DNA from 2 places in the Actinomadura luteofluorescens genome. Region 1 is predicted to be linked to the other one. Evidence: riboswitches for the same ligand, from Rfam matches in the RefSeq annotation. Region 1 holds a riboswitch; the other holds the start of a gene.
What was found. Region 1 has a riboswitch for glycine ahead of gcvP (aminomethyl-transferring glycine dehydrogenase). Riboswitches for the same ligand answer to the same signal wherever they lie in the genome.

Region 1 (14,910 bases):
GAGGGTGCCGTGGCCGATGGCGCGGCCCAGCAGGTAGGTGGCCGCCAGCGCGGCGACGGAGGCGTAGGACGCGGTCAGCCCCGTCAGCGCCGCCAGCCCGATCATGGTCCAGGTCGCGGCCTGCCAGCGGGCGCGGCCCGCCATCCCGACCGCGCTGACGAACGCGATCACCGGGGCGATGTCGGTGTGCACCGGCGCGGTCTCGGTGCCGCCCCAGATCAGCGAGTCGAGCACGCCGCCCGGCGCGGCCCGCACCACCAGGTCGTCCAGGCCCACCGTGACGCCGAAGGCGATCATCGCGGCCAGCAGGGCGATCGCGACGCGCATGCCGTCCTTGTGGAACAGCCGCTCGATCGCGAACGCGATCGGGACGGCCAGCACCCCGAAGCTGGACACCAGCGTCGCCAGCGTCAGCAGCGGCCGCGGCGCGTGCGCGGTGCCCTGCGCGATGTCGGTCTGCAGGCCGTGGGTCGTCTGCTGCGCGATCGACACCAGCAGCATCACCGCCGCCAGCCCCACCACGGACGCCGCGAACCGGATGGCGTCGGAGGGCCGGCGGATCCGGTACGGCTGGGCGGGCTCGTCGACGGGCGCGGCCGCGGCGGCGCCCTGCGCCGGGCGCACCGCGCCGTCGTGGGTCTGTGTCACGCCGTACCGCCGCCCTGACCATCCGCCATCGTGATCAGCGTCCCAGACCCGGCGGCGCGCCGTCGAGTCGCGGGGCCGCCGCCGGGACGCGCGTCCATCCCGCAGCCTCATCTCCCCGCCCCCGTGCGGCCCGGAACCGTCGCGTCCCAGGTGAGTCAGCACATGGTACTCGCCGGTACGGCCCCGGCGCCCGGCGGCGCGGCCCCTTGCGGCGGGCCGGAACGACGTCGCGGACGCGCCTTTGGGTAGGGTTCGACCTAGGACATGCCGTCGACCCTGTGCGGGAGAGACCCCACGCCGCCAGCGTGGGGCGCCGAAGGGGCAACCTCCCCGGAACCTCTCAGGCAAAAGGACCGCGCGGGCGAGGCACCTCTGGAAAGCAGGCGCCGGTCCCCCCACGGGGGCGGGCGGCTCACCGAAGGGGAAACCCCGCCGCGCGGGTGAAGCTCTCAGGTGCCGATGACAGAGGGGGAGACCGGCCCGCCGGCCAGCGCCGGCGGCGCACCTGAGCGACCGCAGCAGCCAGGAGGCCCTCCATGACCGCCCAGTTCTTCGCCCCCGTGGCCGCGCCGCAGCATCCGCGGTCGGCGTTCGCCGACCGGCATGTGGGCCCCTCGCCGGACGACCAGGCGAGGATGCTGGCCGCCATCGGCTACTCCGGCGCCGAGGCGCTGATCGACAAGGCGGTCCCCGCCGCGATCCGCACGTCCCGGCCGCTGGACCTGCCGCCCGCGCTGAGCGAGACGGCCGCGCTGGACCGGCTCCGCGAGCTGGCGTCCCGCAACACCGTCCTGACGTCCATGATCGGGCTCGGCTACCACGGGACGACCACGCCCGGTGTGATCATGCGCAACGTGCTGGAGAACCCGGGCTGGTACACCGCCTACACCCCCTACCAGCCGGAGATCTCCCAGGGGCGCCTCGAAGCCCTGCTGAACTTCCAGACGATGGTGGGCGACCTGACCGGGCTGCCCGTCGCGAACGCCTCCATGCTGGACGAGGGCACCGCCGCCGCCGAGGCCATGGCACTCGCGCACCGCGTCTCCAGGCGCAAGGAGCCCGGGACGTTCCTCGTGGACGCCGACGCCCTCCCGCAGACGATCGAGGTCGTCCGGACCCGCGCGATCCCGCTCGGCATCGAGGTCGTCATCGCCGACCTGTCCGGCGGCCTCCCGGACGGCGACTTCTTCGGCGTGCTGCTGCAGTACCCGGGCGCGTCCGGCGCCGTCCGCGACCTGGAACCGGTCATCGCGCAGGCCCACGAGCGCGGCGCCAAGGCCGTCGTCGCGGCCGACCTGCTCGCGCTGACGCTGCTCCGCCCGCCCGGCGAGTCCGGCGCCGACATCGCGGTGGGCTCCGCGCAGCGGTTCGGCGTCCCCTACGGGTTCGGCGGCCCGCACGCCGGCTACATGGCGGTCGGCGAGGGCATCCAGCGCCAGCTCCCCGGGCGGCTCGTCGGCGTGTCCGTCGACGCGGACGGCGCCACCGCCTACCGGCTGGCGCTGCAGACCCGCGAGCAGCACATCCGCCGCGAGAAGGCCACCAGCAACATCTGCACCGCCCAGGTCCTGCTCGCCGTGATGGCGAGCATGTACGCCGTCTACCACGGCCCCGAGGGCCTGGCCGCGATCGCGCAGCGGACGCACCGCCGGGCCGCCGAGATCGCCGCGGGGCTGCGCGCCGGCGGCGTCGAGATCGTGCACGACTCGTTCTTCGACACCGTCCTGGCCCGCGTGCCCGGCCGCGCCGCCCAGATCGTCGCGGCGGCCCGCGAGCGCGGGATCAACCTGCGCCCGGACGGCCCCGACCGGGTCGCGATCGCCTGCGACGAGACGACGCTGCCCGAGCACGTCACGGCCGTGCTGGACGCGTTCGGCGCCGCCGCGGCCGGCGACGTCCCCGAGGCGTTCCCGGACGTCCTGCGCCGCGAGAGCCCCTACCTGACCCACCCCGTCTTCCACGCGCACCGCTCCGAGACCGCGATGCTGCGCTACCTGCGCAGGCTCCAGGACAAGGACATCGCGCTCGACCGCTCCATGATCCCGCTCGGCTCCTGCACCATGAAGCTGAACGCCACCGCCGAGATGGAGCCGATCACCTGGCCCCAGTTCGCCGACCTCCACCCGTTCGCGCCGCTCGACCAGGCGGCCGGCTACGTCGAGCTGATCGGCGAGCTGGAGGGCTTCCTCGCCGAGATCACCGGGTACGCCAGGGTCTCCGTCCAGCCGAACGCCGGCTCCCAGGGCGAGCTGGCCGGCCTGCTCGCCATCCGCGGCTACCACGCCTCCCGCGGCGAGGAGCACCGCGACGTCTGCCTGATCCCCTCCTCGGCGCACGGCACCAACGCCGCCAGCGCCGTCATGGCCGGGATGCGGGTCGTCGTCGTCACGTGCGACGAGGGCGGCAACGTCGACCTCGACGACCTGCGCGCCAAACTCGCCGCGCACGGCGACCGGCTCGCGGCGATCATGGTGACCTACCCGTCCACGCACGGCGTCTTCGAGGAGACGATCACCGAGGTGTGCGCGGCCGTGCACGAGGCCGGCGGCCAGGTCTACGTCGACGGCGCCAACCTCAACGCGCTCGTCGGCCTGGCCCGCCCCGGCGAGTTCGGCTCGGACGTCTCCCACCTCAACCTGCACAAGACGTTCTGCATCCCGCACGGCGGCGGCGGCCCCGGCGTCGGCCCGATCGGCGTCCGCGAGCACCTGGCCCCGTTCCTGCCCAACCACCCGCTGCGCGAGGAGGCCGGCCCCGGCACGGGCGTCGGCCCCATCTCCGCGGCCCCGTGGGGATCGGCCGGCATCCTGCCGATCTCCTGGGCCTACATCGCGATGATGGGCCCCGACGGCCTGCGCGCAGCGACCGAGGGCGCCATCATCGGCGCCAACTACCTCGCCGCCCGCCTCGCCCCGCACTACCCGATCCTCTACACCGGCCGCAACGGCCTCGTCGCGCACGAGTGCATCGCCGACCTCCGCAAGATCACCAAGGAGACGGGGGTCACCGCCGAGGACGTCGCCAAGCGCCTCATCGACTACGGCTTCCACGCCCCCACCCTCTCCTTCCCCGTCGCCGGCACCCTGATGATCGAGCCCACCGAGTCCGAGGACCTCGCCGAACTCGACCGCTTCTGCGACGCCATGATCGAGATCCGCCGGGAGATCCAGCGCGTCGCCGACGGCGGCTACGACGCCGACGACAACCCCCTCAAGAACGCCCCCCACACCGCCGCCTGCCTCGTCTCCGACGACTGGAAGCACGCCTACACCCGCGAGGAGGCCGCCTACCCCCTCCCGTCCCTCCGGGAGAACAAGTACTGGCCCCCCGTCCGCCGCATCGACCAGGCCTACGGCGACCGCAACCTCGTCTGCTCCTGCCCGCCCCCCGAAGCGTTCGAGGACTGAATTGGATTGTGGTTGTTCTGGGTGAGGCGCCTGGGGGCGCCTCACCCAGAACAACCACGTGCGATCGCTGTGTTTATTGCAGTGCTCTCCTCCTTCGGGCCTGGCGGCCCTCCATCGTCGGGCACCGCGTGCGATCGCTGGCATCGCTTCGACTCGCCTGGCGGCTCGCTGCGCGATCAGGTTCTCGCTTTGCTCGAACCTGCCTTCGGACGCGATCGCGGTGGTTCGGGTCGCTGGTGGCTTGGGGGTGGGCTGGGCGCCGTTCACGTCGTCTTGATGGTCGGCGATGATCGCGCGGGCCTGGGGGCCGCCGGTTGGGTGCTGTCGCGCGTGGCGCCGGGCTTGGCGGGGCGCGGGGGCGGCACGGGCGATGGATTTGTGATCTTGCTTGGGTTTTGGGTGTCGTCGCGGGACGGGGGCGGCGCGGATCGCTACGCTCTTTGCGGACCCCGACCCCCAGAGGGCAGAAGAGCGATGATCGAGTCTCCGGACGCGGTATCCGACGACGCGGCGCGACTGTGCGAGGAGGCCCGCGGCCTCGCCGAGGACGGTGAGGCCGAGCGGGCCGCACTGCTGTTCGAGAGGGTGCTCGCACTGGGCGACACCCCGTTCCGGGCGCGGGCGGCGCTGGGGCTGGCGGTCGTCCTCGACGACGCCGGGCACGTCGAGCGCGCCCGGGAGGCCGACCGGGCCGCGATCGCCACCGCCGACCCCGAGTACGGGCCGCGCGCCGCCTACCACCTGGCGCTCACCCACGAACGGGCCGGCGAGCAGGAGCGGGCGGCGCCCGCCTGGCGGGTCGTGGTCGACTTCGGCAACCCCGCCTACCTGCCGCCCGCCCACCTGGCCCTCGCCCGGATCGCCGACGACGCCGGCGACTTCGACACCGCCCGCGGCCACTGGGAGGCGGTGATCGCGACCGGGGACGCCGAGTACGGGCCGCCCGCCGCGCACGACCTGGCCCAGCGGCTGCTGGAGCGCGACGAGCCCGCCCGGGCCCAGCGAGCCCTGACCGCCGGGCTCAAACTGATCGACCGGGGCACCGACCCCTACGCGTACGGCAGGCTCGCCGTCGCGCTCGGCATCTCCTACCTCGACCAGGCGATCGGCGCGTTCGGCGCGGCGCTGGGGGAGGAGCCGACCGACCCGGAGGTCGGGCCGCTGGCCACCGAGCTGCTCGCGCGGACGCTGCCGCTGCGGGGGCGGGGCGCCGAGGCGGGCGAGGTGTGGCGGCGGGGGCTCGCCGAGCCCGGCACCGCCGGGCAGGTGCGGGCGCGGCTGCGCCGCGACTTCGGCGACTCCGACGACGACGGCGACCTGTGGTGGGAGCCGGTCGTCGAGCACGCCGTGTCCGACGGGACGCTCCCCGCCCTCGCCGGCGAGGCGTTCGGCGCCCTCGACCACATGTACGCGCTGCTCGCCGTCCGGTACGCCGAGCGCCGGGCGGGCGACGCCCGCGAGACCCTCGGCAGTGCCGTCCGGGTGCCGGGCGGCTACGCGTGGGGGCCGCTGCTGCACGAGAGCTTCGCCGAGCGGTTCCGCCTGGCGACCGGCTCGGCCGCCCCGGACCTGACCGAGGGCTAGGCGGTTTTTTCGCAGTCCCGGCCACTTCGCTCGCCTGGCGGCTCGCTGCGTGACCGTGCCTGGGCGAACGCGGCATCGCTTCGCGATCTGCCCGGTTCCGCTCGCCTCCGGCCTCGCTACACCGGGCAGTTCACGCGTTCGCGCGCGCTTCGAGACAGGCGCTAGCCGGCGATGGCGCGCTCGGCGATCACCTTGGTGATGCGGGCGCGGACGAGGTACTCGGTGGGGACGGCGTTGCGCCGCCCGAACTCCTCGGCCCGGTCGGCGCCCATGTAACGGCCGCCGATGACCGTCGCCCAGCGCAGCACCTCGTCCAGGTCCTCGACGAGGGACGCCTCGGCCTGGATCAGCACGTACGAGTACGGCGGCGTCTGGTCGTCGACGCACACGGACAGGCGCGGGTCGCGGGCGAGAACGCGGCCCTTGACGCTCTGGCGGCCCGTGTTGAACAGCAGGTCGTCGCCGTCGAGGACGAACCAGATCGGCGTCACGTGCGGCGTCCCGTCCTTGCGGGTCACAGCGGCCTTGCCCGTCCGGGTGCCCTCCATGGCGAACGCGCGCCACTCGCTGTCGGTCATCGTCTCCATAGGCCCAGTCTGCCGCACGGCCCCTCCGCGGCCGCCGCTACCGTGAGTCATATGAAGGTCGCGACGGTGCATGGGCCCGCCGAGGTGCTGCTGGACGAGGTAAAGGATCCGGCGTTCCTGCTGGTGCTGACGCACGGCTCGAACGGGGGAGTGGAGGCGCCCGACCTGCTGGCGGTGCGGGCGGAGGCGTTGCGGCTCGGCGGCGCCGTCGCGCGGGTGACGCAGCCGTTCCGGCTCGCCGGGCGGCGGGCGCCCGGCCCGGCGGCCAAGCAGGACGAGGCGTGGCTGGAGATCGTCGCGGTCCTGCGCGAGAGATTCGGGGACGTCCCGCTGGTGCAGGGCGGCCGCAGCAACGGGGCGCGGGTGGCGTGCCGGACGGCGGCGGCAGCCGGAGCGGCGGGCGTGGTGGCGCTGGCGTTCCCGCTGCACCCGCCGGGCAGGCCGGAGAAGACCCGCGTGGACGAGTTGCGGTCGGCGGGGGTGGAGGTCCTCGTCGTCAACGGCGACCGCGACCCGTTCGGCGTGCCCGCCCCCGTGGACGCGGCGGAGGTCGCGGTCCTGCCGGGAGAGCGGCACGACCTCGGCAAGGATCCCGCGGCGGTCGGCCGGGCCGTGGAGCCTTGGCTCAGACGTTGGACGGCCCGTCCGGTGCGGACGGGCCGGAAGTAGGGTCGCTCCGGGCCCGGTGCGGGCCCAGAGGCCGGTGGTGGGCGGGCGTGCCCCCGAGGATGATCACCCGTTTGAACTAGTCCCCCGTGGAGACCGCTCAAGCGGCGGACGTGGCCTGCGCGTCCGTCGGCCGGTGCGGCGCGATGACTCCCCCGTCGGGCAGCAGCTCACCGGTGTCCTCGAACAGCACGACTCCGTTGCACAGCAGGCTCCACCCCTGCTCGGGGTGCGAGGCCAGCGTGCGGGCGGCGTCGCGGTCGGGTGCGTTGTGGGAGGGACAGAGCGGCTGGTGCGGGCACATGGCGTGCCTCCGGTCTCAACTACTGGTCGGTCGTGGTGCTTTCCTGTTCTGACGCACCCCAGTGTGGAGTGGTTCGCCCCCACCGGCCATAGCCCGTTGGGACGGTTGTCCATTGGTACCGGAGTACCGGACGGATGTGATCCCTCCCACTCCGGGGTGCCACGCAGTAGCGTCCCGCCCGCGCGATAACGGACGAAGAACGACACGCCGCCGGAGCCTGAAACCCCTACGATGTTCGGCGGGGGAACGGGCTTTGCAGGGGTTGGGGGAGTGAGGCCGGTGCGGGTCGCGCTGTCCGTCGCGTGCTTCGAGGACGTGCTGTTCCCCGGCACCGCGAAGGCCGTGACCGTGCTGCTGGAGCGGCTCGGGCACGAGGTGGCGTTCCCGCCGGGGCAGACGTGCTGCGGCCAGTTCCACTGGACCGCCGGCTACCACCGCGAGGCCGCCGGGCTCGCCCGGTCCCACGCCGCCGCGTTCGAGGGCTGCGAGGTCGTGGTGGCGCCGTCCGCGTCGTGCGCCGCGACCGTCCGCGCCGACTACCCGAAGATCGCCCGGGCGGCCCGGGACCCCGGCCTGGCGCGCGCCGCCGAGGGCCTCGCCTTCTACGAGCTGACGGAGTTCCTCGTCGACGTCCTCGGGGTCACCGACGTCGGCGCGTACTTCCCGCACCGGGTCACCTACCACCCGTCCTGCCGGTCTCTGCGCACCCTCGGCGTCGGCGACCGGCCGGTGCGGCTGCTGCGCTCGGTGCGGGGCCTCGACCTGGTGGAACTGCCGTCCGCGGGGGAGTGCTGCGGGTTCGGCGGCGCGTTCGCGATGAAGAACGCGGACGTGTCGGTCGCGATGGTGGCCGACAAGGTCCGGCACGTCCGCGACACCGGCGCGGAGGTGGTCTGCGCGGTCGACGACTCGTGCCTGGCCCACATCGGCGGCGCGCTGTCGCGGCTGCGCGGCGGCGTCCGGACGATGCACCTGGCCGAGATCCTCGCGGAGACGGGGCCGGCGTGACGGCCTCCTCTCCGGGGACGACGCCGTCCTCCTCAGGCAGGAGCGGGCCCGTGCCGAGGCCGAAGTTCGCCGCCGCCGCGCGGCCGGAACTGGCCGACACCCGGTCACGCCGCAACCTGCGCGGCGCGACCGCCGCGTTGCGGGGGCGGGAGGCCGCCGCGGCGGCCGGGACCGCCGACTGGGAGGACCTGCGCGAGGCCGGGCGCGCCATCGGGGACGGCGCGCTGCTCGACCTCGACGCCCACCTGGAGGAGCTGGAGCGGGCCGTCACCGAGGCCGGCGGCACCGTGCACTGGGCGGCGGACGCGGCGGAGGCGCGCCTCGTCGTCACCGGCCTGGTCCGCGCCACGGGCGCCAAGGAGGTCGTCAAGGCGGCCTCCGCGACGACCCGGGAGATCGGCCTGAACGACGCGCTGGCCCGCGCGGGCGTGACCGTCCGCGAGACCGGCGTCGCCGAGATGGTCGTGCAGCTCGGCGAGGACGCGCCGTCCCACCTGCTGTCCCCGGCCGCGCACCGCGACCGCGCGGAGATCGCGGAGCTGCTCCGGCGGGCGGTCCCGGGCGCGGGGCCCGGCCTGGCCGACGATCCCGAGGCGCTGGCCGCCGCGGCCCGCACCCACCTGCGCGACCGCTTCCTGCGCGCCCGCGTCGCGGTCACCGGCGCGAACTTCCTGGTGGCCGAGACCGGCACCCTGGTCCTGCTGGAGTCCGAGGGCAACGCGCGGATGTGCCTGACGCTCCCCGAGACGCTCATCAGCATCGCCGGTATCGACAAGGTCGTCCCGACATGGGATGACATGGAGGTGTTCCTTCAGCTCCTCCCGCGCTCGTCGACCGGCGACCGGATGACCCCGTACGTGTCGTCGTGGACGGGCGTGACGCCGGGAGACGGGCCGCGCGCCTTCCACCTCGTCCTGCTCGACAACGGCCGCACCCGCGCCCTGGCCGACGAGGTCGGCCGCGCCGCCCTGCGGTGCATCCGCTGCTCCGCCTGCTCGAACGTCTGCCCCGTCTACGAGCGGACGGGCGGGCGCCCCTACGGGCCCGTCCATCCCGGCCCGATCGGCGCGGTGCTCACCCCGCTGACGCGCGGCGTGGAGAGCGCCGCCGACGCCTCGCTGCCGTACGCGTCCACGCTCTGCGGCGCCTGCGCCGACGTCTGCCCGGTGAAGATCGACATTCCGGACGTGCTGGTTCACCTGCGGGGGAAGGTGGTCGAGTCGCGCCGGCGGCGTCCGGTTCCGACGCCCGAGATGGCGCTGATGCGCGGTCTCGCCTGGACGATGGGCGACCCGCGCCGCCACGAGGCGGCGGTGCGGCGCGGGGTCCGGTGGGCGCGGCTGCTGTCGCGCGGAGGGCGGATCCGCCGCCTTCCCGGCCTGCTCGGCAAGTGGACCGAGGCCCGCGACCTTCCCGCGCCGCCGGCCGAGAGCTTCCGCGGCTGGTGGGACAGGACGCGCGCATGAGCTCGCGCGAGGAGGTGCTGCGCCGGGTCCGCGAGGCGCTCGGCGGGGCCCGCGGCACGAGTTCGCCGGTGCCGCGCGGCTACGCCCGGCGGCTGCCCGCGGCCGACGCCGAGACCCGGGCCGACGTCCTCGCGCTGTTCACCGAGCGGGCCGCCGACAACCGCGCGGCGGTCCGGCACGTCGCCGCGGACGAGGCGGGCACGGCCGTGGCGGCCGCGCTGTGGGGGCGGGAGGCCAAGCAGATCGTCGTCCCGGCCGACCTGCCCTTCGGGTGGCTCGCCGAGCTGGACGGCGTGCGGGCGCTGGCCGACGCCCCGGCTCTCGACCTCGACACGCTCGCCGGGTCGGACGCCGTCGTGACCGGCTGCGCGGTGGCCGTCGCGCAGACGGGCACGGTCGTCCTGGACGGCGGACGGGCGCAGGGCAGGCGGGCGCTCACCCTCGTCCCCGGCCACCACCTGTGCGTGGTGCACGCCGACCAGATCGTCGGAACGGTCCCGGAGGCGGTCGGGCGGCTCGACCCGGCGCGCCCGCTGACGTGGATCAGCGGGCCGTCCGCGACCTACGGCATCGAGACGGCGCGGGTCGAGGGCGCCCACGGCCCACGGCACCTGGAGATCATCCTCATCGAGGACTGACCGGTTCTAGCGCACGCCGCCGAGGACGACGCCGAGGCCCGCGCGGAAGCGGGCGTCCCAGTCGACCGCGCCGCCCTCGCCGCCCTCGCCGGAGGCGATCCGGGCGGCGGCGCCGTCCTCGGCGGTGCCGCGCACCTCGAGGGCCGCGTGGCCGATCACGTAGCCGAGCAGGGTGTGCGCGGCGACGGCCGCGGCGTCCTCGGCGACGCCGCCGCGGCGCAGCACCTCCCGCAGCGAGGCGAGGGTGGCGGTGAGCGCGGCCGGGTTGCGGCGCGTGACGACCAGCGGGAGGACGCCCGCGTGGGCCAGCAGGCGCTCGCGGTAGCCGCCCGCCCACGCCCGCAGGACGTCCTGCCAGCGTCCGGCGGCCGACGTGTCGGCCGGGGCCGCCGCGACGTGCGCGACCAGGCCGTCCAGGAGCTGCTCCTTGCCGCGGGGGAGGTGGTGGTAGATCGCCATCGCCTCGACCTCCAGCGCGTCGCCGAGGCGGCGCATCGTGAGGCGGCCGAGTCCCTGGCCGTCCACGATGTGCAGGGCCGTCTCGATGATCCGCTCGGTGGACAGCGGGGTGCGGTTCTGGGCGTTGATGCTGGGCTGCCTGACCATGAGGAGAGACCTTACTACGTAAAGGGCCGAAGCCGGGTGTCCGCCGCCACAACACGCCGGGACCCCGCGTACGCTTACCTCGATCGAACATTGCACGACCGTCGAGGGAGTACCGCCATGCCACTGGGCCGCCGGGTGAGCAAGGACGTCGCGGAGCCGTACGAGGCCGACCAGCGGCTGGCCGCCGAGTACGACGACCGGCTCGCGGCGGCGGGCGACGCGGAGCGGGCCCTGCGGGACGCGCAGGCGGCCGGCGCCGCCGAGCCGGAACTGGGCGAGCTGACGGTCGCGTTCGACAGGGCGATGACGGACGTGCTCGCCGCCGCCGAGGCGGCCGAGCGGGTCGCGATGGGCCCGAAGGTGTACTCGACGCAGGCGCAGGACGCCAAGACGCGCCGCGCCGCCGAGATCGCCTACCGCAAGGCCAAGGCGCGCCCGGCGGTGCGCCCGTGGACGGACGAGGTCGACCGGCTGCGCACGGCGCGCGAGGCGCACCGGCTGAGCTTCAGGACGCGGCCCGCGGCGAGCGTGTGAGCCGCCGCCGACGCGCGGCGACACAGCGTCACCGGGTGGCACGGGCCACCGAACTTTGAGAGTCTGCCCTCTCTGGGGAACGCCGGGGGTGCCCGCGCCGCACGTCGCGCCAGCGTGACGCGCGGCGGCACGTCCCGGCGGTGAGGGCACAGGGTGCTCTGGACGTTGGGGGATGTCACGTGGAGCGCACGCCGCCGGACCGGTGCCGCGTACTGGAGTCCTACCAGGACGGGGTGAAGGCGGTCCGCTCCCTGGCGGAGACCGTCGCGGACTGGGACGTGCCGACGCCCTGCGCCGACTGGCAGCTGATCGACCTGGCGGGGCACCTGCGGTGCGTCGCGGAGAACTTCCTGGAGTATCTCCAGGACGCGCCCGACAGCAGGCTGGCGAAGCTGTTCGCGCAGGACGCGGCCACGGCGGTGCTGATCAGGCAGCAGGCCCGGCAGAACGCGGCGGAGCTGGCGGTGCTGCCGCCCGAGCCCGGCCCGGAGCGGATCCTGGCGTTCGGGGTCTCGGCGGGGGCCTACGCCGACCTGCTGCCCGACATGTGGGACCGGACGCATCTGATCTACCGGGGGACCAAGTACACGGTCGGCGACCACGCGGGCGCGGCGTGCGTGGAGTGGCACCTGCACGCCTGGGACCTGGCCCGTGCGATCGGGGCCGACTACCGGCCGCGCGACCCTGACCTGCTGGTGTCGGCCTGGCACTGGGGCGTCCCGCACCTGCCGCTGGAGCCGGGGGACTCGTGGGAGGCGGTGCTGCGCTCCTCGGGCCGCTCGCCGCGGTGGCCGGACCCCTCGGAGGGGCCCGGCCGGGCGCGGCGGCGGCGTTCGGGGCGGCAGTCCTCCGTCAGACGCCCGCCGGCCTCCCCGGGCGGGGCCGCAGGTAGACCAGCCAGGTGAGCGCGCAGCACACGGCGTAGAAGGCGATGAACGCGACGTAGGCGCCGTCGCCCGTCCCGTAGGTCAGGAACGACTGCCGGAACACGATGTTGACCAGCACGCCGCCGAACGCGCCGACGGCGCCCGCGATGCCGATCAGCGCTCCGGCGAGGCGGCGGGCCTCGTGCTCGGCGGCGGCCGGGTCGCCGCCGGCCGCGACGCCGGCCTGGCCCTTCGCCCTGAAGATCGCCGGGATCATCTTGTAGGTGGACCCGTTGCCGAGGCCGCTGAAGGCGAACAGCAGCACGAAGCCGGTGAGGAACAGCGCGAGGGACCCCAGCCGCGAGGCGGTGAGCACGAGGACCGCCGAGACGGCCATCGCCACGAACGTCGCGAAGGTGACCCTCGCGCCGCCGAGCCGGTCGGCGAGCCACCCGCCGGCGGGGCGGATCACGGACCCGAGCGCGGGGCCGAGGAAGGTCAGGTAGGCGGCCTTGATCGGGGTGTCGAACTCGGCCTTGAACTGCACCTGCAGGACCTGGCCGAACGCGAAGCCGAACCCGATGAACGACCCGAAGGTGCCGATGTAGAGCACCGACATGATCCAGGTGTGGGCGTCCCCGCAGACGTCGCGCATGGCCCGCCTGTCGTTGCGGGCGTGCGCGAGGTTGTCCATGCCGAGCGCGGCGCCGAGGGCGGCGAGGACGATGAACGGGATGTAGACGCCCGCGACGAGGCCGGGGTGGTCCTTGCCCGCGGTGGCGAGGACGGCCAGCCCGACGAGCTGGACGACGGCGACGCCGAGGTTGCCACCGCCCGCGTTGATGCCGAGCGCCCACCCCTTGAGCCGCTGGGGGTAGAACGCGTTGATGTTCGCCATCGAGGACGCGAAGTTGCCGCCGCCGACGCCCGCGACGGCCGCCAGGACCAGCAGCGTGGTGAAGGAGACGCCGGGCTCGATGAGGACGGCGGCCAGCCCCGCCGGGACGAGCAGCAGCGTGGCGCTGAGGATCGTCCAGTTGCGGCCGCCGAACCGGGCGACGGCGAGGGTGTAGGGGATGCGCAGCGCCGACCCGATGAGCGCCGGGACGGCGGTGAGCGTGAACTTTCCGGCCGGGTCGATCCCGTAGGCGGGGCCGAGGAACAGCACGAGCACCGACCACAGCGTCCACACCGAGAACCCGATGTGCTCGGAGAAGATCGAGAACACGAGGTTGCGGCGGGCGGTCCGGGCCCCGCCGGCGGCCCAGAAGGCGGGGTCCTCGGGGTGCCAGTCGTCGATCCAGCGGCCCTTGCGCGGTCGGGCGCGCTCGGTTCGCGCGGCTTCGGTGGTGGCGGTCATCAGGCGGTCTCCTTGGGTCGCTCGGACGGCCCGACCGTAGGAATCCGGGGTTTCGCGCGTGTGTGACCGGTCATACGGCAGTGATAACTCCGCTGCACAGCGTGTCCCGCCCGCTGTGAGGCGCGGGTAGACCCGGGTTCGCCCGGGTAGGCACCGAAGGCGAGGCGGCGGGGGAACGGAGACGCTGACTATGGGAACCTGCGAGGTCTGCGGGAACGAGTACGCGATGGCGTTCGAGGTGCACGCGCAGGGCGAGGTGCACACGTTCGACTCGTTCGAGTGCGCGGTCACCAAGATGGCGCCGATCTGCGAGCACTGCCAGTGCCGCATCATGGGCCATGGCGTGGACGTGGGCGGGCACTTCTACTGCTGCGCCCATTGCGCCCACGCGGCCGAGCCCGAACGCGCCCGCACGATCCAGGACGCCGTGACCGTGTAGGGAGCGGTGTCTTCACACGCGTGGTGCGGGTGTAGGCGAAGGTGCCGGTGCGACCGCCCGGCCCGGGCTCAGGCGCGGGCGGTCCCGAACGCCTGCTCGCGGCCGTCCTCCAGGTAGACGGCGTTGCCGGCGGCCATGGCGCGGAGGCTGGGCTCCATCCGGCGCGACACGTGCGGCGGGGCGAGCTCGGGGACCTTCTCGGGAGCCACGAGGATGTGGTCGGACAGCTCCTCGGGCGGCAGCCGGATCGCCGCGATCTCCGCGCCGGTGATGGTGCCGCCGAACACGAAGACGTTCACCGCGTCGACGCCGTCGTCGCGCGGGGACCCCCAGTCGACGCAGGCCAGCCCGTGCAGCCGGGGGACGAGGCCGAGCTCCTCCTCGCATTCGCGCACGCACGCCGACAGCGGGGACTCGTCGGCCTCGATCACCCCGCCGGGCAGGAACCAGCCCTCGCTGTAGGTGGGCTTGACCAGCAGCACCCGCCCCAGGTCGTCCAGCAGCAGGGCCGCCGCGGCGCCGCGGGCCCGCGGCAGGGAGGCGTAGTAGGCAAGGTCGGGCAACATGCTCCGAGGTTAATTGTGATCACCCCGGGCCGGTTCCGGCCGCCGCGGGGCGGGGGCCGCATCCGTCCGCGGGATCGCCGGGCCACCGCGAATCCGTTCGGCAACCGGGCAAAAGGCAACGAATAGGCCATGACAGGGATCGACAACGCTTGACACGCGTTCGTCAAGGCGTGTCGCGATCCCGCGGGGCGAATCCTTGACATCGAGGGGCGTACGGCGTGAACGCCATTT
Region 2 (14,910 bases), 3.2 Mb from region 1:
CGCCACCCTGCGCACCCCCGACCGCCACGCGCTGCCCAAGGGGATGAGCGGCGAGACGCTCCAGGCCGTGACCGACGTGCTGGCCTCGTCCGCCGACGGCCTGTCCGCGGCGGCCGCCGCCGACCTCACCGGCGTCTCCCGGGTCACCGCGCGCCGGTATCTGGAGTACCTGGCGGAGAACGGGCTGGCCGACCGCCGCCCCCACTACGGCCAGGTCGGCCGCCCCGAGGTGCGCTTCTATCCCCGCTAGACGGGGTACTTATGGACCGACAGTTGGAACGACATCGGGGGAGTTGTCGTGAACGACAAGCCTGGCAAGCCCGGGAAGCCCACGGGCAAGGCGGAGTCCGAACCGGAGCGCGAGAAGCGGCCGCGCCGCGGCGAGGAGGCCACGGGCAAGGGGCCGAAGCGCAAACCGGGCGACGCCGCGCGCAAGATGCGGGAGATGTACAAGGGCTAGACGGTCGCGTCGGGTCGGCGGCCCCGATGCTTGACGGCGGCTTGAATTCCCATTTTGGGTCTATGTCGGCTTGTGGGGCTAATGTCCAAAGGGAACGCGACGTCGAGGAGATCAGGAGGCACGCTTGTCCGACCGACGACATTCGGGCGGCTCCACCGAGGGGCTCTTCGACGCATGGAGGGTATAGACGGACAACGGCATGGGCCCCTCCCGCTGAGCGGCCCGAAGACCCGGGGGTCGTGGCGATCGGCTACGGCCCCCGGGTTTTCGCCTGCTTAGTTGTGTAATCCAACTCACCTTTGCGGTGGATTGTGCTCCCCGGTTCGCCGAGCGGATACTTCCGGAGTGAGTTGGAAAACGCAACGGAGGTGGGTTCCATGCGCGACGCGGTGATCGTGGAGGCCGTGCGCACGCCGCTCGGCAAGGGCAGGGCCGGCGGCGCCCTGCACGGCGACCATCCGGCCGACCTGCTGGCCCGGACGCTGACGTCCCTGGTCGAGCGGGCGGGCATCGACCCAGCGGCCGTGGACGACGTGATCGGCGGCGTCGTCACCCAGGCGGGCGACCAGGCGCTCAACCTCACCCGCACGGCCGTCCTCGCCGCCGGGTTCCCCGAGAGCGTCCCCGCCATGACGGTCGACCGGCAGTGCGGCTCGTCCCAGCAGGCCCTGCACATCGCGGCGCAGGGCGTGCAGAGCGGCGCCTACGACATCGCCATCGCGTGCGGGGTCGAGTCGATGTCGCGGGTCCCGATGGGATCGAGCGTCCTGCCGGGCAGCGATCCGTTCGGGACGCTGCTCCCCGACCGCTACCCGGGCGGGCTCGTCGGCCAGGGCATCAGCGCCGAGCTGATCGCCGCCCGCTGGGACCTGTCGCGGGAGGAGCTCGACGCCTACGCCTTCGAGTCCCACCGCCGCGCCGCCGAGGCGTGGAAGAACGGCGAGTTCGACCGGGAGGTCGCCTGGACGGGCCAGCGGGACGAGACCGTCCGCCCGGGGACGTCGCCGGAGGCCCTCGCCGCCCTGAAGCCCGCCTACCACGACGAGCGGACGGCCGAGCGGTTCCCCGAGATCGGCTGGAAGATCACCGCGGGCAACGCCTCCCCGGTCAACGACGGCGCCGCCGCCGTCCTGGTCATGGGCGCCGACGTCGCCGCGCGGCTCGGCCTGCGCCCGCGCGCCCGCTTCCACGCCTTCGCCGTGACCGGCGACGACCCCCTGCTGATGCTCACCGCGATCATCCCCGCGACCGCGCGGGTGCTGGAGCGCGGGGGCCTCACGCTGGACGACATCGACCTGTTCGAGGTGAACGAGGCGTTCGCCCCGGTCGTCCTGGCGTGGGCGCGCGAGACCGGCGCCGACCTCGCCCGCGTCAACGTGCGCGGCGGCGCGATCGCCCTCGGCCACCCGCTCGGCGCGAGCGGCGCCCGCCTCATGACGACGCTGCTGCACGCCCTGGAGGACCGCGGCGGCCGGTTCGGCCTGCAGACGATGTGCGAGGCGGGCGGGCTGGCCAACGCCACCATCGTGGAGCGGCTCTGACGTGCCCTGCCCAGGCCACTTCGAGACAGGCTCTAGGCTTCCCGGTATGCCGAAGGACGCCGATCCGCGCGAGTGCTCGATCGCCGACACCCTGGACCTGGTCGGCGAGCGCTGGAGTCTGCTGGCGATCCGGGAGCTGAGCTACGGGGTGCGGCGGTTCGACCAGATCGTCCGCAACACCGGCGCGTCCCGCGACATCCTCACCGCCCGCCTCCGCAAGCTGGAGGCGAACGGCATCATCAGCCGCGAGCGCTACAGCGACCACCCGGTGCGCTACGAGTACCGCCTCACGCCCGCGGGCATGGAGCTGTGCGACGTGCTGCTCGTGCTGATGGCCTGGGGCGACCGGCATCTGCACCCGGACGACCCGCCCGTCAGCTGGCGCCACTCCTGCGGCGAGGCCGTCAGCCCCCAGGTCGTCTGCCGTCACTGCGGCGGCGAGGCCCGCCGCGGCGCCCACTCCCCGACCGGCCGAGGCGCCCGCCCCTGACCCCGCCCGCGACCGGCGGGGCGGGGGTGTGGCGGCACGGTGTCAGCGCTCGGCGGCCAGGCGGACGCCGAGGCCGATGAACAGCGTGCCCACGGTGGCGTTGAGTCGCCGGCGGGCGGTGTGCCGGCGGCGCAGCCAGTCTCCGATGCGTCCGGCGAGGACGCCGACCGTGCCGTCCACGAGGAACTCCAGCGCGATCAGGACGGCGCCGAGGATCGCGAACTGCGCCCACACGTGCCCGAGCCCGGGATCGATGAACTGGGGCAGGAACGCGATGGTGAAGGTGACCATCTTCGGGTTCAGCAGGTTGGTCAGCAGCCCGTTGAGATACGCCCGCCGCCCCGAGACCCCCGCCGGCGCCGCGTCCACGTCCCTGCGGTGCCGCAGGGTCTGCACGCCCAGGAAGATCAGGTAGGCGGCCCCGGCGACCCGGACCACCGTGAACGCGACCGGCACCGCCGCGAAGAGCGCCGCCAGCCCCGCCGCCGCCACGGCGACGTGCACGGCCTCGCTCGTCGCGACCCCGGCCGTGGCGAGCAGCCCCGCCCGCGGGCCGCCGCGCATGCCGCACCCGAGGACGAACAGCATGTCGGGACCGGGGATCACCATGGCGATGACGGAGGTCACGAAGAACAGCGCGAGCAGGTGCGGATCGATCGGCATGCGGTGATCCTCACACGGTTCCGGGGAGCGGCGGAACCGGATATTCCAGGACACCCGCCGGCGGGCGCGCGTCAGCGGGCCGGGGCGGGGCGGCGGTCGGCCGCCTGGGCGAGAGCGGTGGCCAGGTGGTCGCGGGCCCTGGTCTGGGCGGCTATGCGGGCGTCGAGGACGGCGAGGCGGTCGCGTGCGATCCGGAGGCCCCGCTCGGACGGGGGCGAGGCCGCCACGTCGCCGTCCAGGCAGACCGAGAACGCGCGCACGTCGTCGAGCGTGAGGCCGACGGCGAGCAGCTCCCGGATGTTGCGGACCCGCACGGCCGCGCTCCCGTCGTAGATCCGGTACCCGTTGTCCGCCCGCCGGGACGTGATCAGCCCCGCCTCCTCGTAGTGCCGCAGCGCCCGCGGCGTCGTCCCGGTGATCCGCGCCAGCTCGCCGATCCGCACCGCCACCACCTCCGCCCCCGGTTCTACCAGGCGGTCGGCTCTCTGGCTCAGGCGACCACCGCCCCTCCGTCCACCGCGAGGACGGCCCCGGTGACGAACGAGGCGTCCGGCGAGGCCAGGCGCGTGATCGCCCACGCGACCTCCTCGGGGCGCCCGACGCGGCCGAGCGGGGTGTGCTCGATCTGCCACCGCCGGAGCGCCGCCAGCCGCTCGGCGGACAGGCCCTGGTGCGCGCCGATCGGGGTGGCGATCGCACCGGGCGCCACGGCGGCCACCCGGATGCCGCGCGGCGCGAGCTCCAGCGCCCAGCTGCGCGTGAGCGTCTCCAGCGCCGCCTTGGTGGCGGCGTAGAACGCGTTGCCCGGCCAGCCCCGCTGCCCGACGGACGTGCTGACGTTGACGACGACCCCGCCGCCGTCCAGCGCAGGCAGCGCCGCCTGGGTCAGCAGGACGGGCGCCACCAGGTTCGTCGCGAGCTGCGGCGCGATCGCCTCCGGAGCGAGCGTCTCCAGGGTTCCGCTCCGGACGACCGCCGCGTTGTTGACCAGCACGTCCAGCCGTCCGTGCGCGTCCGTCACCCTGCGCACGATCTCCTCGGCGGCGCCGTCGCCGGTGATGTCGGCGGCGAGGGGCTCGATCCGGGGGTGTCCCTGCGCGGTCTCGGCCAGCGGTTCGGGCCGCCGTCCGACGGCCACGACCCGGGCGCCCTCGGCCGCGAACATGCGGGCCGTCGCCCGTCCGATGCCGGTTCCCGCGCCGGTGACCAGAACGACCCTGTCGTGTGAGTTCGTCTCCATGGCGCCAGCGTGCAACCCTGCCGCCAACGGCAGGGTCAACCCCGGGCGTTCCTGTCCAGGAGGAGTTCGGTGCCGGCGCGGGCACGGGCGGCGGCGGTGGGGTCGCCGTGGATTCCGGCGACCGCATCCACGGCCCGCGCCCCGCCGGCGAGCACGGGCTCGACATCCCGCTCCGGTAGCGCCGGAGCTCAGCACTCGATGACGTTGACGGCGAGGCCGCCGCGCGAGGTCTCCTTGTACTTGTCGAGCATGTCGCGGCCGGTGTCGCGCATGGTCTTGATGGCCTTGTCGAGCGAGACGAAGTGGCGGCCGTCGCCCCGCAGCGAGATCCGGGCGGCGCTGATGGCCTTCACGGCACCGACGGCGTTGCGCTCGATGCAGGGCACCTGCACCAGGCCGCCGACGGGGTCGCAGGTCAGGCCGAGATTGTGCTCGATCCCGATCTCCGCGGCGTTCTCCACCTGCTCCGGGGTGCCGCCGAGGACCTCGGTGAGCCCGGCGGCGGCCATCGAGCAGGCCGAACCGACCTCGCCCTGGCAGCCCACCTCGGCGCCGGAGATCGAGGCGTTCTGCTTGAACAGCACGCCGATCGCCCCCGCGGTCAGCAGGAACCGCACCACGCCCTCGTCGTCCCGGCCCGGGATGAACCGGTCGTAGTAGTGCAGGACGGCCGGGATGATGCCCGCGGCGCCGTTGGTCGGGGCGGTGACGATGCGGCCGCCCGCGGCGTTCTCCTCGTTGACGGCGAGCGCGAACAGGGTGATCCAGTCCATCGCGTGGAGCGGATCGGACGCCTTCTCGACCGAGAGCTGGCGGTGCAGCTGGGGAGCGCGGCGGCGCACCTTGAGCCCGCCCGGCAGGAGGCCCTCGCGGGTGCAGCCCCGGGAGACGCAGGCGCGCATGACCTCCCAGAGTTCGAGCAGCCCGTCGTGGATCTCGGCGGCGCCGCGGCCGAACGCCTTCTCGTTCTCCAGCATCAGCGCGGAAATCGACAGGCCCGTCTCCCGGCAGCGTTCGAGCAGCTCGGCGGCCGTGTCGAACGGGTACGGCAGGACGGTGTCGTCGGGCTTGATGCGGTCGGCGCCGGTGGCGTTCTCGTCCAGGATGAAGCCGCCGCCCACCGAGTAGTACACCTTGGCGCGCAGCTCCTCGCCCGAGGCGTCCAGAGCCGTGAAGCGCATCCCGTTCGGGTGGCCGGGCAGCGACTCCTTGCGCTCGAACACCAGGTGCTCGTTGACCACGAACGGGACGTCGTGGTCGCCGAACAGGCGCAGGGCCCCGCGCTCGCGGATCGCGGCGAGCCGCTCGTCCACCCGGTCGACGTCGACGAGCTCCGGCTTGTCGCCTTCCAGCCCGAGGATGACGGCCTTGTCGGAGCCGTGGCCCTTGCCGGTGAGGCCGAGCGACCCGTAGAGGGTCACGGCGACGGACGCGGTCTTCTCCAGCAGCCCGTCACTCTGGAGGCCCCGCGCGAACCGGTGCGCCGCCGCCATCGGCCCGCCCGTGTGGGACGACGACGGACCGATACCGATCTTGAAAAGGTCGAAAACGCTGATGGCCATAGCTACCTCGTTGTAGCCGCGCCCCCTCCCCCGGAGGGGAACCCCGGCCGGGGGAGGGGGCGCCGGAACGTCACAGGTTCGGGTACAGGGGGTGCCTGTCGGCCAGCGCCTTCACCCGGGCCGCGAGCGCGTCCCGGTCGAAGGACGGCTGCAGCGCCAGCGCGATCACGTCCGCGACCTCGGCGAAGTCCTCGGCGGTGAAACCGCGGGTCGCCAGGGCCGGGGTGCCGATGCGCAGACCGGAGGTCACCATCGGCGGACGCGGGTCGTTCGGCACCGCGTTGCGGTTGACCGTGATGCCGATGTCGTGCAGGCGGTCCTCGGCGTCCCGCCCGGTGAGCTCGGAGTCCACCAGGTCGACCAGCACGAGGTGGACGTCCGTCCCGCCGGTCAGCACCCTCACGCCGGCCTTGGCGGAGTCCTCGGCGAGCAGGCGCTCGGCGAGCAGCTTCGCGCCCTCCACCGTCGCCGCCTGCCGGGCACGGAACTCCTCCGACGCGGCGATCTTCAGGGCGACGGCCTTCGCGGCGATCACGTGCTCCAGCGGGCCGCCCTGCATCCCGGGGAACACCGCCGAGTTGATCTTCTTGCCGTACTCCTCGCGGGCGAGGATCAGCCCGCCGCGGGGGCCGCCGAGCGTCTTGTGCGTCGTGGTCGTCACGATGTCGGCGTGCGGGACGGGCGACGGGTGCAGCCCCGCCGCGACCAGGCCCGCGAAATGCGCCATGTCGACCATGAGCAGCGCCCCGACCGAGTCGGCGATCCGCCGGAACGCGGCGAAGTCGAGCTGCCTCGGGTACGCCGACCAGCCCGCCACGATCATCTTCGGCCGGTGCTCGGCCGCGAGCGAGGCGACCTCGTCCATGTCGACCAGGCCGTCCTCGGCGCGGACGTGGTACGGCACCACGTTCAGCACCTTGCCGGAGTAGTTCAGCCGCATCCCGTGCGTGAGATGCCCGCCGTGCGCGAGGTCGAGGCCGAGGATCGTGTCGCCGTGCTGGAGCAGCGCGAAGTACACCGCCGTGTTGGCCTGCGCCCCGCTGTGCGGCTGGACGTTCGCGTGCTCGGCGCCGAACAGCGCCTTCGCCCGGTCGATGGCGAGCTGCTCGGTGACGTCGACGAACTCGCAGCCGCCGTAGTAGCGGCGCCCCGGATACCCCTCGGCGTACTTGTTCGTCAGGACCGACCCCTGCGCCTCCAGCACCGAGACGGGCGCGAAGTTCTCCGACGCGATCATCTCCAGGGTGCCCTGCTGGCGCCGCAGCTCCGCCGCGACGGCCTCGGCGACCTCCGGATCGGCCGTCGCGAGGGAGTCGTTCAGGCTCATGCTTCCTCGATCAGCTTGTCGTAGGCGGCGGAGTCGAGCAGGTCGCCCGGCTCCTCCGAGATCCGCACCTTGAAGATCCAGCCCTCGCCGTACGGGTCGTCGTTGATGACCTTCGGCTCGTCCACCACCGCGGTGTTCACCGCGGTGATCTCGCCGCTGACGGGGGAGTAGAGGTCGCTGACCGACTTGGTCGACTCCACCTCGCCGCACGGCTCGCCCGCCTCGACGGCGTCGCCCTCCGACGGCTGCAGCTCGATGTAGACGATCTCACCGAGGGCGTCGGCGGCGTGCGCGGTGATGCCGACCGTGACGATGCCGTCCTCGCCACCGAGGCCCGACACCCACTCGTGCTCCTCGCTGTAGCGGAGCTCCTCCGGAACGCTCACGATCACTTCTCTCTTTCCACTGTGGGGGCGCGCCCCACACCGCCGGACAACTTGTTCAGGAACGCTTGCAGATCAGGGACGCTTGTAGAACGGCAGGGCCACCACGTCCACCGGCTCCTGCCGGCCGCGGACGTCCACGGCGAGGCCCGCCTCCTCGACGCCGCTGTCGAGGTACGCCATGGCGATCGGCGTGCCCAGTGTGGGCGACGGGGCGCCGCTCGTCACGATTCCGCACGGCGCGCCGCCGGACGTGACCACCTGGTACCCCTTGCGGGGCGCGCGACGCCCCCGCGCGACCAGTCCCACGAGCCTACGGCCCGGCGGGGTCTGCGCCTGCGCCGCCAGAGCCGACTTCCCCACGAAATCGCCTGGCTTGTCCAGCTTCACGACCCGGCCGAGGCCCGCCTCGAACGGCGTCGTCTCCGCCGTCAACTCGTTCCCGTACAGCGGCATCCCCGCCTCCAGGCGCAACGTGTCACGAGCCGACAACCCCGCCGGGACGACCCCCTCCACCGCCGCGAGCGCCCGCCACAACCCGACCGCGTCGGCCGCGTCCACGAACAGCTCGAACCCGTCCTCGCCCGTGTACCCGGTGCGCGCCACCAGCGCGTCCACGCCCGCGACCCGCCCCGCCAGGATCGCGTAGTACTTCAGGTCCCCCAGCGGCGCGTCCGTGAACCCCTCGAGGATCCCCTGGGAACGCGGCCCCTGCAGCGCGATCAGCGCGTACGAGTCGGACCGGTCGTCCACCGCGGCCTCGAACCCCGCGGCGCGCTCGACCAGCGCCTCCCGGACCACGGCGGCGTTCGCGGCGTTCGCCACCACCATCCACGTCTCGTCGGCGAGCCGGTAGACGATCAGGTCGTCCAGGACGCCGCCGTCGTGCCCGCAGATCATCGTGTAGCGGGCCTTGCCCACCGGCATCGGCGACAGATTCCCGACCAGCGCGAAGTCCAGCGCGGCCCCCGCGCCCGGCCCCGAGAGGAAGATCTCCCCCATGTGCGACAGGTCGAACAGCCCCGCACCCGTGCGGACGGCCTGGTGCTCGGCGGTCTCGCTCGCGTAGCGCAGCGGCATCAGATAGCCCGCGAAATCGACGAGATTCGCGCCGAGGTCCTCATGGACGTCGTGCAGCGGCGTCTTCTTCACGGTCGGATCGGCGGACATGGGATCGGCTCCTTCGTCACGGGCGCGCGTGGTCCATCGTCCCACTCGCGCACCGGGCGTATCGGTGCCTCCCCCTCTGTCATCGGCGCCTGAGAGCTTCACCCGCCGCAACGCGGCCGGCTTTCACCTTCGGCGGGGGACCACGGTCCCCGCTTTCCAGAGGTCGCCTGGCCCGTGCGGTCCATGGGCCTGAGAGGTTCCGGGGAGGATTTGCTCCTTCGGCGTCCCCCACCGGCTGCGAGGGACTCTCCCGCACGGGATCATCAGCTGTCGAAGAAGGCTAGCAGTGTTCATTGCTTTTTTTCAGGTCGGGGCCTTGGGGGCCCCGACCTGAAAAAACGCGTGCGATCGCTGCATCGCTCCGGCTCGCCTGGCGGCTCGCTGCGCGATCAGGTTCTCGCAAGCTCGAACCTGCCTTTGGACGCGATCGCGAGTGTTGAGGCTGTCGCGGGGCTGAGGCGGCGGCTGAGGTGGCTTCGTTAGACGGTGCTGCTGGGGTGCGCCTGTTCCGCCAGTCCCTTGGCCCGGGTCGTCTCGGCTGTTGCGCTCCTTGTTGGTGTTGCGGTCTCCCCCGCTTCGGCTCGGGACGATGGTTGGGGTTCGGGTCGCCTTCGGCGTTGCGCGGGTGGGGGTTCGGGTCGCCTTCGGCGGTTTGGGGGTGGGCGTCTTTGTTTAGTGGGGGGTGGGGGGAGTGGACATGGACTTCACGCAGGTTTGGAGGGCGGTTCTGATCTTCTGTAGCTCGTCGGGGGCGGGGGTTCTCGTGGGGTTGGGGGTCGGCATCTGGACGCCTTGCTTTTGCATGCAGTCGTTGAAGGCCTTGACCGCCTTGGACTGGGCCGGGGGCAGGGGCGTCGTCTCGGTGCCCTTGCCGGGCTTGGGGGTGGACGGGGCCGTCGTCGCGGCGGTCGGGGGCGGGGGTGACGAGGCGCTCGTCGGCTTGCCGTCGTCGCCGCCGCAGCCGGCCAGGGCCAGGGGCAGGATCAGCGCCGTTGCCGCTATGTGACCGCGCTTCAAGGGAACCTCCGTGGGGCGGGTGGGGGCTCATGATGCGGGGTCGGCCCTTCCCGTGGATACGGGCTCCCGTGCCAATGACGCGCGGGCGGGTTAGCACCGCGCATCAAAGCGGCCTCCGGCGCGTGCGGCTTCTGCGTTCGCTTCAACCGGAACGCGGGCCGTAACGTACTCTGAACTGGTTGTCGGAGATCACCCCCGGGTGCGGGGTGGACGGACCCGGAGGGCACGCCGCATGGTCTACTACCTGGCTGGAGCGTTGATCCTCTTCTTCGGCCTGCTGGTCTCCATCGCGCTGCACGAGCTCGGGCACTTCACCTTCGCGAAACTGTTCAAGGTGCGGACCACGCAGTTCATGGTCGGGTTCGGGCCCACCATGTGGTCGAAGACCAAGGGCGAGACCGAGTACGGCGTCAAATGGATCCCGCTCGGCGGCTACATCCGCATGATCGGCATGCTGCCGCCGCGCAAGGGCGACGCGCCGGGGCAGGTGCGGCGGATCAGCACCGGGCCGTGGCAGGGACTCATCGAGTCCGCGCGGGGCGCCTCGCTGGAGGAGGTCGGGCCCGGCGACGGCGACCGCGTGTTCTACGCCAAGAAGTGGTGGCAGAAGATGCTCATCATGTTCGGCGGGCCCGCGATGAACCTGCTCCTGTCGGTGATGTTCTTCGCGATCCTGCTGATGGGCATCGGCGTCAACCAGCCGCAGCCGGTGATCAAGGAGGTGGCCGAGTGCATGGTGCCGGCCAGCGCCAAGGTCACCGAGTGCCCCGCGAACGCGGCGCCGACGCCCGCGCGGCAGGTCGGCCTCCAGGCCGGCGACCGGATCGTGGCCTTCGACGGCAAGAAGATCGACGAGTATCCGCAGCTGCAGCGGCTGATCCGCGAGGACGGCGGCAAGACCGTCCCGATGACCGTCCGGCGGGACGGCAGGGACGTGCGGCTGAACGTCCCCATCACCCGCAACCAGATGTACGACCTCAAGGACGAGGACAAGGTCGTCAACGTCGGGTTCCTCGGCATCACCCCGTCCAGCGGGATCGAGCGGCAGGGGCCCGGCGCGGTCGCGAGCACCATGGGCGACCTGACCGCGCGCACCGTCGGCGCGCTGGTGCGCATGCCGCAGAAGATGGTCGGCGTGTGGAACGCCGCCTTCGGCGGTCACGAGCGCGACCCGAACGGGCCGATCGGCGTCGTCGGCGTCAGCCGGATCGGCGGCGAGGTCGCCGCGTCCCACGACTTCACCGGCACGCAGAAGGTCTCCTTCTTCGTGATGCTGCTCGGCTCGCTGAACCTCGCCGTCGGGCTGTTCAACCTCATCCCGCTGCTGCCGCTCGACGGCGGGCACATCGCCGGCGCCCTCCTGGAAGCGATCAAGAAGGCGTTCGCGCGGATCCTGCGCAGGCCCGACCCGGGTTACGTGGACGTCGCCAAGGCGCTGCCGGTCACCTACGTGATGGCCGTCGTCCTGATCGTCATGGGCGGCCTGCTGATCTACGCCGACCTGTTCAATCCGATCCGCGTCACCGGGTGACGTCCGGCATCGTGCCGGTCTTCAGGAAACCGTCCAGCGCGGCCCGGTAGGGGGCGATGTCGAGGCCCTGCCGCGCCAGCCACGCGTCCGACCCGTAGGTCCCCGCGTAGCGCTCGGCGCCGTCGCAGATGAGCGTGACGACGCTGCCGCGCTCGCCGCGGGCCCGCATCTGCGCGATCAGCTCGGCCGCGCCCCACATGTTCGTGCCGGTCGAGCCGCCGACGCCGCGGCCGCTGACCTCGCTCGTCCAGCGCATCGCCGCGATGGACGCCGCGTCCGGCACCCGGATCATCCGGTCGATCACCGTCGGCAGGAACGACGGCTCGACGCGGGGACGGCCGATGCCCTCGATCCGCGAGCCCGCCGCCGTCCGGGCGGGATCGCCGTCGGCGAACGAGCCGTGGAACGCCGACCCCTCGGGGTCGACGACCGCGAGCCGCGTCTGGAACCGCTGGTAGCGGGCGTACCGGCCGATCGTCGCGGACGTCCCGCCGGTGCCCGCGCCCACCACGATCCAGGACGGCTCGGGGAACCGCTCCAGCCGCATCTGCTCGAAGATCGACTCGGCGATGTTGTTGTTGCCGCGCCAGTCCGTCGCCCGCTCGGCGAAGGTGAACTGGTCCATGAAGTGGCCGCCGCACTCCGCCGCGAGCCGCCGCGACTCCTCGTAGATCGCCGACGGGTCGGCCACCAGATGGCAGCGGCCGCCGTGGAACTCGATGAGCTGGATCTTCTCCGGGCTGGTGGTGGCGGGCATGACCGCGACGAACGGCAGGCCGAGCAGCCGCGCGAAGTACGCCTCCGACACCGCCGTCGACCCGCTGGACGCCTCGATGATCGTCGTGTCCTGGCGGATCCAGCCGTTCGCCAGCCCGTACAGGAACAGCGACCGCGCGAGCCGGTGCTTCAGCGAACCCGTGGGATGGACGGACTCGTCCTTCAGGTAGAGGTCGATGCCCCACTCCGGCGGCAGCGGGAACACGTGCAGGTGCGTGTCGGCGCTGCGGTTGGCGTCGGCGTCCACGAGCCGGATCGCCTCGGCGATCCACGCCCGGTATCCGGGATCGCAGCGGTCCACGATGCGGCTCATGGCGGCTCTCTCCTTGATCGTCGGCAGGGTCCCACGATATCCGCGCATGTCACGGTGCATCATTGAGGAGGCGGGGGGCAGATGATCGAGATGTTCGACGAACGCATCGTGGCGACCGGGCGGCTTCCGCTGTTCGGCTTCTTCGTCGCGTTCATGGTCACTTTCGTGCTGACGCGGGTGAACGTCCGGCTGATCCGCGCGGACGTGCGCTGGTGGTTCCGGAACGTGAAGGCCGGCGACGTGCACATCCACCACGTCGTGTTCGGCGTGGTGCTGATGCTGATGGGCGGGGTGGCGAGCCTCGCCGTCCCGGACGCCTACGTCGGCCTCGACCTCGCCGCGGCGGTGGTGTTCGGCATGGGCTCCGCCCTCGTCCTGGACGAGTTCGCGCTGATCCTGCACCTCAGCGACGTCTACTGGACGGAGAAGGGCCGCGCGTCCGTCGACGCCGTGTTCGTCGCCATGGCGGTGACCGGGCTGCTGCTGCTCGGCATCCGCCCCCTCGGCTACGAGGGCATCGCGCCCGACCCGGGCACCGGACTGATCACCCGCGTCTACGTCGCCTCCCTCGCGGTCAACCTCGTCCTCGCCGTGGTCACGCTGCTGAAGGGCAAGATCTGGACGGGGCTGCTCGGGCTGTTCGTGCCCGCGCTGCTGATCTTCGGTGCGATCCGGGTGGCGCGGCCCGGCTCGCCCTGGTCGCGCTGGCGCTACGACCCCGGCTCGCGCCGCTACCAGCGGGCCGTCCGGCGCGAGACGAGGCTCAGGCGGCCGCTGATCCGCGCCAAGATCTGGGTGCAGGAGTTCATCGCGGGCCGGCACGACCTCATCCCGCCCGAGCTGCTGCAGCGCCGCACCGAGGCCGCCGAGCGGGCCCGCCGCCGCAAGCTGGCCCGCGCCGCCGCCCGCGCCGAGCGGCGCGCCGAACGCCGGGCCGAACGCGGCCGGGCGCGCCGGGCCGAGCGCAGGGCTGCACGTCGCGCCGCCGCGCGGGCGCAGCGGGAGGCCGTCGAGCGTGCCGAACGCAACGCCGCGGCCCGCGCCCACCGGGAGGCCGCCGCCCGGGCGCGCCGCCGCACCCTGTCGCGCGTGCGGGGGCAGACCGGGTCGCGCCTGCGGACCCGCGCCGCGTCCGCCCGGCGTGCCCGCGGCCGCGCGCACGGCGACGAGCCGCCGTCCGGGGAGCAGCCGCCCGCGCAGGCCCCCGAGCTCAGTCCATGACGGGGGCGACGGCCCGGACCGTGTCGATCGTGTCGGCTTCGGCGGCGGACTTGTCGGGCCGGTAGCGCAGGACGCGGGCGAACCGCAGCGCGATGCCGCCGGGATAGCGGGGGCTGTGCTGGACGCCGTCGAACGCGATCTCGACGACCAGTTCGGGCCGGACGTGCACCGTCCAGGAGTCCTCGCGCACGGCCAGCGCGCGCAGCTTCTCCGTCTGCCAGGCGAGCAGCTCGTCGGTGAGCCCCTTGAAGGTCTTGCCGAGCATGACGAAGCCGCCGGTCTCGGGGTCGCGGGCGCCGAGGTGCAGGTTGGACAGCAGGCCCTGCCGGCGGCCGTGCCCCCACTCGACGGCGAGGACGACGAGGTCGAGGGTGTGCCGGGGCTTGACCTTGATCCAGCCCGCGCCGCGCCGCCCGGCCGTGTACGGGGTGTCGAGGGACTTGACCACGACGCCCTCGTGGCCGCGCGCGACGGCCTCGTCGAAGACCTCCTTGGCCCGCGCGGGGTCGCCGGTGACCGCACGGGGCATCCGCAGCTCCTCCGGGACGACCCGCGCGAGCGCCTCGTACCGCTCGGCCCCGGGCGCGTCGAGCAGGTCCTCGCCGCGCGCGCCCTGCGGAGGGGCGTCGCCGGCCTCCACGAGGTACAGCACGTCGAACAGGAAGACGGCCAGCGGCACCGGCTCGGTGTCCTTCGCCGTGCGGGTCGCGGTGCGGGCGGAGGTGACCTGGAACGGGTGGGGGCGGCCGTCCGGCCGCAGGGCGATCAGCTCGCCGTCGAACACGGCCTCGCGGACGGGCAGCCCCCGCACCGCCTCCACCACCTCCGGCAGCCGGGAGGTGATCTCGTCCAGCGTCCGGGTGAACACCCGGACCCCGCCGCCGGACACGTGCACCTGCGCGCGGATGCCGTCGAGCTTCCACTCGACGGCCGCCTCGCCCCTGAGCTTGGCGAAGGCCTCGTCGACCGACGGCGCGGCGGCGGCCAGCATCGGCTTGACCGGCCGGCCCACCTCCAGCGTGAACGCGCGCAGCCCGTCCACCCCCTCGGCGAGGGCGGTCGTCGCGACCGGGCCGAGCGAGCCGCGCAGCATGAACGCGCGCCGGACCTCGGCGGACGGCACCCCCGCCGCCGCCGCGATCGCCTCGGCCATCACCCCGTCCAGCGCGCCCTGCCGCAGCTCGCCCGCCAGCAGCCTGATGAGGAAGCCCTGCT

Region 2: another riboswitch for glycine. It lies ahead of gcvT (glycine cleavage system aminomethyltransferase GcvT); the one in region 1 lies ahead of gcvP (aminomethyl-transferring glycine dehydrogenase).

Annotation. Positions count from the first base shown of each region.
Region 1 is NZ_JACCBA010000001.1:9,363,294-9,378,203, forward strand. Features, by position in the region: gene BJY14_RS43020 (lysylphosphatidylglycerol synthase domain-containing protein) at 1-648, opposite strand, end outside; glycine riboswitch at 920-1,014, shown strand; glycine riboswitch at 1,015-1,124, shown strand; gene gcvP (aminomethyl-transferring glycine dehydrogenase) at 1,185-4,055, shown strand; gene BJY14_RS43030 (tetratricopeptide repeat protein) at 4,530-5,639, shown strand; gene BJY14_RS43035 (PPOX class F420-dependent oxidoreductase) at 5,801-6,226, opposite strand; gene BJY14_RS43040 (alpha/beta hydrolase family protein) at 6,278-6,895, shown strand; gene BJY14_RS43045 (DUF5999 family protein) at 6,993-7,196, opposite strand; gene BJY14_RS43050 ((Fe-S)-binding protein) at 7,476-8,204, shown strand; gene BJY14_RS43055 (lactate utilization protein B) at 8,255-9,670, shown strand; gene BJY14_RS43060 (LutC/YkgG family protein) at 9,667-10,308, shown strand; gene BJY14_RS43065 (TetR/AcrR family transcriptional regulator C-terminal domain-containing protein) at 10,315-10,914, opposite strand; gene BJY14_RS43070 (plectin) at 11,032-11,448, shown strand; gene BJY14_RS43075 (maleylpyruvate isomerase N-terminal domain-containing protein) at 11,628-12,353, shown strand; gene BJY14_RS43080 (nitrate/nitrite transporter) at 12,301-13,674, opposite strand; gene BJY14_RS43085 (metallothionein) at 13,865-14,113, shown strand; gene BJY14_RS43090 (NUDIX domain-containing protein) at 14,182-14,679, opposite strand.
Region 2 is NZ_JACCBA010000001.1:6,202,701-6,217,610, forward strand. Features, by position in the region: gene BJY14_RS28940 (response regulator) at 1-250, shown strand, start outside; gene BJY14_RS28945 (hypothetical protein) at 299-460, shown strand; gene BJY14_RS28950 (thiolase family protein) at 838-2,001, shown strand; gene BJY14_RS28955 (winged helix-turn-helix transcriptional regulator) at 2,048-2,491, shown strand; gene BJY14_RS28960 (LysE family translocator) at 2,534-3,154, opposite strand; gene BJY14_RS28965 (MerR family transcriptional regulator) at 3,226-3,597, opposite strand; gene BJY14_RS28970 (SDR family NAD(P)-dependent oxidoreductase) at 3,645-4,394, opposite strand; gene BJY14_RS28975 (L-serine ammonia-lyase) at 4,583-5,956, opposite strand; gene glyA (serine hydroxymethyltransferase) at 6,027-7,283, opposite strand; gene gcvH (glycine cleavage system protein GcvH) at 7,280-7,669, opposite strand; gene gcvT (glycine cleavage system aminomethyltransferase GcvT) at 7,742-8,836, opposite strand; glycine riboswitch at 8,910-8,999, opposite strand; glycine riboswitch at 9,004-9,099, opposite strand; gene BJY14_RS28995 (hypothetical protein) at 9,509-9,853, opposite strand; gene BJY14_RS29000 (M50 family metallopeptidase) at 10,086-11,384, shown strand; gene cds1 (L-cysteine desulfhydrase Cds1) at 11,374-12,474, opposite strand; gene BJY14_RS29010 (hypothetical protein) at 12,556-13,695, shown strand; gene BJY14_RS29015 (ATP-dependent DNA ligase) at 13,685-14,910, opposite strand, start outside.